DNA from 2 places in the Thioclava sp. GXIMD4215 genome. Region 1 is predicted to be linked to the other one. Evidence: riboswitches for the same ligand, from Rfam matches in the RefSeq annotation. Region 1 holds a riboswitch; the other holds the start of a gene.
The links. Region 1 has a riboswitch for thiamine pyrophosphate ahead of thiD (bifunctional hydroxymethylpyrimidine kinase/phosphomethylpyrimidine kinase). Riboswitches for the same ligand answer to the same signal wherever they lie in the genome.

Region 1 (4,208 bases):
ATGGCTGGGCAGGCCCAGACCCGCATCGATCACCATCGGCACCTCGGGGAATTGCGCCCGCAGGCTCCGCAGCCCGTAGGGATTGTTCAACCCCAGCCCCGTGCCGATCGGCGCGCCCCACGGCATCAGCACCTCGGCCCCTGCCTCCAAGAGCCTGCCGCCCAAGACGCCATCCTCGGTGGTATAGGGAAACACCTTGAACCCGTCTTGAGCCAGAATGCGGGTGGCCTCCAACAGGCCGAACGGATCGGGTTGCAGCGTGTCGGGATGGCCGATCACCTCCAGCTTGATCCAGTCCGTATCGAACACCTCGCGCGCCATATGGGCGGTGGTCACCGCCTCTTTGACCGAATGGCATCCGGCGGTATTGGGCAGCACGGGCACATCCAGCCCGCGGATCAGCTCCCAGAAGCCCGCGCCCGTGCCCGATCCGGCGGTCTCGCGGCGCAGCGACACGGTGGCAATCCCCGCGCCCGAGGCCGCAAAAGCCTGCGCCAGATCGCGGGGGCTGGGATAGTGCGAGGTGCCCAGCATCAACCGCGATGCCACCTCGGTTCCATAGAAAACCGGCATGTTACCCTCCCTGACGGGGTGCAAGAATTTCCAGACGGTCGCCGTCGCGCAGGGCATGGCCCGTGCGGGCGGCAGAGGCCACGAAGACCTCGTTGACGGCGGTGGCCACGCGGGCCTCGCCATAGCCCAGAACAACCAGCGCCTCGGCCAGTGTCGTGGCCTCGGCCTCGGCGGGGATTCCGTTGACGATCAGGCGCATGGGGCCTCCTGTAGCAGGGGTTCAGACAGCAAAAGTTCCGAGTTTTGCCCGTCCAGCAGATAATCGGCGGCGGTCATCGCCAGCGCGGGTGACATCAGATAGCCATGACGGAACAGCCCGTTGACAAAAACGCGGTCCGCGCCGACCACCACGCGCGGAATGTTATCGGCAAATCCGGGGCGGGCATTGGCCCCAAGCTCCAGCACCTCGGCCTCGGCAAAGGCCGGATGCAGCGCGAAGGCGGCATTGAGCAGCTCGACCGTCGAGCGCAGGGTCGATGGTCCGCGGCTGTCGCCTTCCAGCTGTGACGCCCCCAGCATGAAGATCCCGTTGCCCCGTGGCACGATATACAGCGGATAGCGCGGATGCAGCAGCCGCACGGGGCGCGACAGCCCGATCTGCGGGCAGCGCAGCACCACCATTTCCCCGCGCACCCCGCGCAGGGCGGGCAAGTGGTCGCGCGCCTCCAGCCCGCGACAATCGACAAGCCGTCCCTGATGCGGCGCGTCGGGCATGATCTCGACGCCCTTGTCCGCAAGCCCCTCGCGCAGGACGGCCAGCGCCACGCGCGGTTCGATATGGGCCTCGGTCCCGAAGAACAGGCCCCGTTCATGGCGGTCGGCCAGATCGGGTTCCAGCGCGGCAATGCCCGCCGCATCCAGCCAGCAATGGCCATCGGTGCGGCGCGCAAAACGGTCCAGCTCGCGCCGGTCGCGCGCCAGCGTCACCACCAGAGTGCCCCGATGGGTCACCGGCACCCCTGCCTTGGCCCACCAGTCGGCCGCGCGCAGGCCGTGGCGCACCACGATCTCGTCGCTGATCTCGCTTTCGCAATGGGGTGCCAGCATCCCCCCTGCCCACCAGCTACAGCCATGCGGTCCGGGGGCACCATGCGGGTCGATGATCTGCACCCGTGCCCCGCGCGTGGTCAGTTCCTGCGCGGTGGTCAGCCCGGCCACGCCCGCGCCCAGAATGGTGAAATCGATGCTCATGCCAAAGCCTCCATCGGCCAGATTTCGTGGAAATGATGCACCGGCCCGTGGCCCTGCCCGATCTGCAACCCCTGAGCGGCACGGATCGCGCCCTGCAGCCAGCCATGCGCGCGCGCCACCGCCTGCGGCAGCGGTTGCCCCAGTGCCAGCCCCGCCGCCACGGCCGAGGCCAGCGAACAGCCTGTGCCATGCGTGTGACGCGTGGCACAGCGGGGCGCGGTGAAATAAGAGACCTGCTCGGCCAGAAGAAGATCGGTGCAGACAGGCCCCGTCGCATGCCCGCCCTTCAGAAGCACCGCCTTCGGGCCAAGCGCCCGCAGCGCGCGGGCCTGCGCCTCATCGGCCTCCTGCGCCTCGGGCAGGCCCAGAAGACAGGCGGCCTCGGGCAGGTTCGGGGTCAGCAGGCTTGCCAGCGGCAGCAGGTCGGATGTCAGCGCCGCCACGGCCTCTTTGGCCAGCAGCGCATCACCGGATTTGGCAATCATCACGGGGTCCAGCACCACAGGCCCTGCAAATCCCGCGATCTCTTCGGCCACCACCCGCACCAGCTCGGCCGAGCCTAGCATGCCGATCTTGATCGCATCGGCCCCGATATCGTCCAGGCAGGCGCGGATCTGGGCGCGCAGCATAGAGGGCGACATCAGCACCACATCCGTCACCCCGCGCGTGTTCTGCGCGGTCACGGCGGTGACGGCGCTCATGGCATAGACCCCCAGCGCCGAAGCCGTCTTGAGATCGGCCTGAAGCCCCGCGCCGCCGCCCGAATCCGATCCTGCGATACTGAGAAGTTTCGCGACCATATCCCTTCCTCCAATTTCCCGGCATCTCGGCACGGGCGGAAAAAGGGGATGCAGAAAGGCTGCACCCATCGCTTTGGTTCCGTTCCCTACGCCGATACAAGCCGGATCAGGTTCGATGGGTTGGCGTGACGCCTCTCAGCCCCTCATAGGGGCACCCCAACGGATTTGCGCCAAGCTAGACCTCGCGGCGCAGCGATACAAGAGGTCTTTCAATCGGCCTGCCGCAAGATCCGCGCAGGCCGCACCCGCAGGGGCCGGATCACAAACATCAGATCCGCCAGCAGCGCCGCCGCCATGCCGGTAAACAGGATGACAAGCGCCGGTGTCCACGCCATGTGATAGCCCAGCTCCATCACCTGCGTAAGCACCGCCCAGCCCGCCAGCGCCCCCGCCCCGACAGCCACCAGCCCCGCCACACCGCCAAGGATCAGCGCGCGCAGCAGGAACGCCAGCAGAATACGGCCACGGCTGGCGCCTAGCGTTTTCAACAGCGCCGCCTCCCATGCGCGGCGGGCCTCGCCTGCCGCAGAAGCCCCGATCAGCACGATCACCCCCGTCACCAGCGTCACGCTGGCCGCAAGCGAGGTGGCGCGGGCAATCGCCTGCAGCGCCTCGGTCAGGCGACCGATGGCTTCGCGCACGGGCACGGCGGTGACATTGGGGAAGGCCCGCGCCAGATGCCGCAGGATCTCGGGTTCGGCGGTTTCGGGGGCGTAGAGTGTGGCCAGATGGGTATGCGGCGCGCCCGCCAGAGCCGCAGGGTTGAAGGTGATCACAAAGCCGATCCCCGCCGTCGAGAAATCGACATCGCGCAGCGAGGTGATCGGCGCGGTGATGTCGCGGCCAAGGATATTGACGGTCAGCCTGTCGCCCAGCTTCAGCCCAAGCTCCTGCGCCTCCTTTGCGGCAAAGCTGATCTGCGGCGGGCCTTGATCATCGGGGGCCCAGAACTGGCCGGCCACGATTTTCTCGCGCGGGGTGGCGGCATAGGTCACGCCACGGTCACCGCGCAAGACCCAGTGGTCGGGGCGGCCCTCGCGGGCAGGTTTGCCATTGATCCGGGTGATCACACCGCGCAGCATGGGCGTGGTCTCGACGCGCTCCACCTGTGGATCGGCCTGCATCTGCGCGGTGAACGGCGCAAGCTGGTCGGGTTGGATGTCCAGCAGGAAAAAGGCCGGTGCCTGTTTTGGCAGGTCGGTCGCAATCGCATTGCGCAGCCCTGCATCCACCTGCCCGATGGCCGACAGGACCGAAAGCCCCAGACCCAGCGACAGCACCACCGGCAGCGCCTCGGAGTTCGGGCCGGAAATCCCCGCCAACGCCACCCGCAGCGCAGGCGCACCCCGCACGATCCGCTGCACGCGGGCCGCCAGACGTTTCGTCAGCCAGCCCGTCAGCGCCAGCAAAGCCAGCGCCCCTGCCACCCCGCCCAAGGCCCCGAGCGTCAGCCACGGCAGGCCCGACAGCGCCATCGACGCCCCCACCAGCACCGCCGCTAGAAGCGCGATCAGCGCCAGCATCCCCAAGGGCGGCAGCCCCCGCGCCCGTGCGCGGTAAAGCCGCGCCACCCGCGTCTGTGACAGGCGCGCAAGCGGCCAGAGCGAGAAGATCGCCGTGACCAGCGCGCCATACATCGCGGCC
Region 2 (4,208 bases), on a different replicon from region 1:
GATCTTCCCAGCGGAATTCAAACCGCGCACGGCTGATCGCGTCATCGCGCCGCTGCGCCCCCGGATGGCCCTTGGCAAGATCGGCGGCATGGGCGGCCAGCTTATAGGTGATCACCCCCGTCTTCACATCGTCACGGTCGGGCAGGCCAAGGTGTTCCTTGGGCGTCACATAGCACAGCATCGCCGTGCCGAACCAACCGATCATCGCAGCACCAATGGCCGAGGTGATATGGTCATAGCCCGGCGCGATATCGGTGGTCAGCGGTCCAAGCGTATAGAAGGGCGCCTCGTGGCAGTGCTTGAGCTGCTCGTCCATATTGGCCTTGATCTTATGCATTGCCACATGGCCCGGCCCTTCGATCATCACCTGACAATCCTTGGCCCATGCGATCTTGGTCAGCTCGCCCAAGGTGCGCAGCTCGGCAAATTGCGCCTCGTCATTGGCATCGGCAATCGAGCCCGGACGCAGGCCGTCCCCCAGCGAGAAGCTGACATCATAGCGGCGGCAGATATCGCAGATCTCGTCGAAATGCTCGTAAAGGAAGCTTTCGCGGTGATGATGCAGGCACCATTTCGCCATGATCGACCCACCGCGCGACACAATCCCTGTGACGCGTTTGGCGGTCATCGGGATCATATGCAGACGCACGCCCGCATGGATGGTGAAGTAATCGACCCCCTGCTCTGCCTGTTCGATCAGCGTGTCGCGGAAGATCTCCCATGTCAGATCCTCGGCCACGCCGCCCACCTTTTCCAGCGCCTGATACAGAGGCACCGTGCCGATCGGGACCGGCGAGTTGCGGATGATCCAGTCGCGGATATTGTGGATATTGCGCCCCGTCGAGAGGTCCATCACCGTGTCCCCGCCCCAGCGGATCGCCCAGACCATTTTTTCGACTTCCTCTTCCATCGAAGAGGTCACTGCCGAATTGCCGATATTGGCGTTGATCTTCACCTTGAAGTTGCGCCCGATGATCATCGGCTCAAGCTCGCGGTGGTTGATATTGGCGGGAATGATCGCGCGGCCTTCCGCGATTTCCTGACGCACGAATTCCGGCGTCACCAGATCGGGGAGGTTTGCACCCATCGGGTCACCATCGCGGGTATAGGCGGCCATACGGCCCTCATTCTCGCGGATGGCGACGAATTCCATCTCGGGGGTGATCACCCCTGCCCGCGCATAGGCGAGCTGCGTCACGGCGCGGTCACCAATCGCGCGCAGCGGCGGACGCTGCACGGGGAACGGCGCCACGAGGCGGTCGCCCTTGGCAAAGCCGTTATCGGCATCGGTGATGGCGCGGCCCTCATATTCCTCGATCTCGCCGCGCGCCTGCAGCCAGCCGCCACGGGTCTCGGGCAGGCCCTTGGTAATGTCGATCTCGGCCAGCGGGTCGGTATAGGGGCCCGAGCTGTCATAGACGCACAGCGCCTCCTCGTTCGAGATCTCGATCTCGCGCATGGGCACGCGCAGCGCGTGGATCTGGCCTTCCTTATGCACCTTGCGCGAGCCGATCAGCGCGCCGGTGGTAATCGTCGGGACGATATCTTTCATGTCGGTCTCCTCTTTCGAAAAGACCCAACCAAAAACTGCGAGGGAATAGGCCACTGCGGGCCGCAAGGGCCAAAGCGGCCCGAAAGGACCGCCCATAGGATATGGAATGCGGAATTGCCCTTCGGTCTTCCTACGCCAGCATCAACTGGGTCAGGTTCAAAGGGTCGCGTCACCGGAATTGCTTCCAATCAGCCTCTCAGTCCCTTAGGCGGGACTCCCCTGACAGGGCCGGAGATTTGCCGAAATAAGATGCGCCGTCAATGGCTATTCACAGATTGGCGCTGTGCAAGGCTGGCCAAAACCGCTCAGGCAGCGCCCGCCGCCGCAACGAAGTCTTTGATAAGAGACGCCTCTTTCACTCCGGGCGCGGACTCGACACCCGAAGACACATCCAGCTGATTGGCCCCTGTGCGCGCAATCGCCAAGGCGACATTCTCGGGGGTCAGCCCGCCCGCCAGCATCCACGGCTTGGACCATTTGCGTCCCGCAATCAGCGTCCAGTCGAACGGCAGCCCGTTACCGCCGGGCAAAGCGGCCCCTTTCGGGGCTTTGGCATCCACAAGGATCTGGTCGGCCACGGCCTCATAGGCGGGGATCGCCTCAAGGTCCGAAGGCTCGGCCACGCCCAGAGCCTTCATCACCGGCAGACCATAGCGGGCACGTATCTCGGCCACACGCTCGGGCGTTTCCTTGCCGTGAAGCTGGAGCATATCAAGGGGAACCTGCGCCGTGATGGCATCAAGCTCGGCATCTGTTGCATTGACCACCAGCGCGACCTTGGCCACGCCCAGCGGCACCATCAGCGCCAGCTCGCGCGCCTGAGCAATCGTCACATGGCGCGGCGACTTCGGGAAGAAGACAAAACCAGCATAGGCCGCACCACTCCGGGATACGGCCTCGACATGGGCGGGCTTGCTAAGACCGCAGATTTTGACGCGGGGGGCCATAGAGGATCAGCGGGCCGAGGGCGCGCGCTCCAGAACCGCCAGAACATCATCCTGCGGGCCTTCATGGCGCTGCTTGAGATGCCCCAGCTCACGCTCCAGCGCCTTGGCCTTACGGGCCTCTTGTGCGCCGCGCGAGCGGATGCGGTATTCCCGCGCCCATTCCCACACGAAGCCGATCAAGAGCCCCAGCAGAACGCCCGTCATGATCGCCACAAACAACGGCACCTGTAACGACCAGCCAAATCCCAGCACCCCTGCCGTTTCTTCCGGCAGCAGGCGCAGCGTGACGATCTGCGTGTTCGACAGAGCGATGACGATAAGAACGACCGCAAGGATCGCAAGGATGGCGTAACGCAGGGCGCGGATCATGTTTATTCTTCCTCCACCCCGTTCAGACGGTCGCGCAGCAGCTTGCCGGTCTTGAAGAACGGGACATGTTTCTCGTTGACATCAACGGAATCGCCAGTGCGCGGGTTCCGTCCCGTGCGTGCATCCCGTTTCTTGACGGAAAAGGCACCGAAACCGCGCAGCTCGACCCGGTCTCCACGGGCCATCGCTTCGATGATCTCCTCGAAAATCGTATTCACGATCTTCTCGACATCGCGTTGGAAGAGATGCGGATTATCTTCGGCAATTTTTGCGATCAGCTCGGACCGGATCATGTAAGAATTCCCCCTGCGAGAATTGGCGGTGCTGTTCTGACTATAGGCAGAATTTTCGGCATGACAAACAGCAAAGCACTGTAATAACTACCTGATTAGCGATCAAGCGGCCTTGCGCGCGAAAATTTACCTGTCTTCCCTTCCCCAAATGCCTTTTCCTTGGGCAAAATCTGCACATGTGAAGCTTTTATAAATAAAAACCCCGCCCGGTACAACCGGACGGGGTAAAGATCTGAAACCAGATCCGGAGAGGAGGATTACTCCTCGCCCTTCAGAGCTGCGCCGAGGATATCGCCCAGCGATGCGCCCGAATCGGACGAACCGTACTGTTCCACGGCTTCTTTCTCTTCTGCGATCTCGCGCGCTTTGATCGAGACGCCCAGACGACGGGTTTTCGAGTCGACATTGGTCACGCGCACATCGACGTGATCGCCAACTTGGAAACGCTCGGGGCGCTGGTCAGCGCGGTCACGTGCGAGGTCCGAACGACGGATGAAGGATTTCATGCCGTTATATTCGACTTCGATGCCGCCATCTTCGATCGCGGTCACGTTCACGGTGATCACCGAACCACGCTTCACGCCGTCAACTGCGTCGGAGAAGGTGTCTGCGTCCAGAGCTTTGATCGAGAGCGAGATACGCTCTTTCTCGATGTCCACTTCGGTGACAACGGCCGAAACCATATCGCCTTTGCGGTAGTTCTGGATCGCGTCTTCGCCGCGCTGTTCCCACGACAGGTCGGACAGGTGAACCATGCCGTCGATGTCGTTGTCGAGGCCGATGAACAGACCGAATTCGGTGATGTTCTTGACTTCGCCTTCGATCTGGGTGCCGACCGGATGGGTCTCTGCGAAGACTTCCCACGGGTTACGCATGGTTTGCTTGAGGCCAAGCGAAACGCGGCGCTTCTGGGTGTCGATTTCCAGAACCATGACGTCGACTTCCTGGCTCGTCGAAACGATTTTGCCGGGGTGGACGTTTTTCTTGGTCCAGGACATTTCGGAGACGTGAACCAGACCTTCGACGCCTGCTTCCAGCTCGACGAAT

Region 2: linked by a shared signal. The riboswitch ahead of thiC (phosphomethylpyrimidine synthase ThiC) and the one ahead of thiD (bifunctional hydroxymethylpyrimidine kinase/phosphomethylpyrimidine kinase) in region 1 are both predicted to bind thiamine pyrophosphate.

The regions. Positions count from the first base shown of each region.
Region 1 covers NZ_CP149515.1:2,382,953-2,387,160, reverse strand. The annotation lists gene WDB86_RS11895 (thiazole synthase) at 1-573, opposite strand, end outside; gene thiS (sulfur carrier protein ThiS) at 575-772, opposite strand; gene WDB86_RS11885 (FAD-dependent oxidoreductase) at 763-1,764, opposite strand; gene thiD (bifunctional hydroxymethylpyrimidine kinase/phosphomethylpyrimidine kinase) at 1,761-2,564, opposite strand; TPP riboswitch at 2,631-2,733, opposite strand; gene WDB86_RS11875 (FtsX-like permease family protein) at 2,774-4,208, opposite strand, start outside.
Region 2 covers NZ_CP149517.1:321,652-325,859, forward strand. The annotation lists gene thiC (phosphomethylpyrimidine synthase ThiC) at 1-1,552, opposite strand, end outside; TPP riboswitch at 1,663-1,783, opposite strand; gene WDB86_RS18030 (phosphoribosylanthranilate isomerase) at 1,858-2,499, opposite strand; gene WDB86_RS18035 (LapA family protein) at 2,506-2,868, opposite strand; gene ihfB (integration host factor subunit beta) at 2,871-3,161, opposite strand; gene rpsA (30S ribosomal protein S1) at 3,419-4,208, opposite strand, start outside.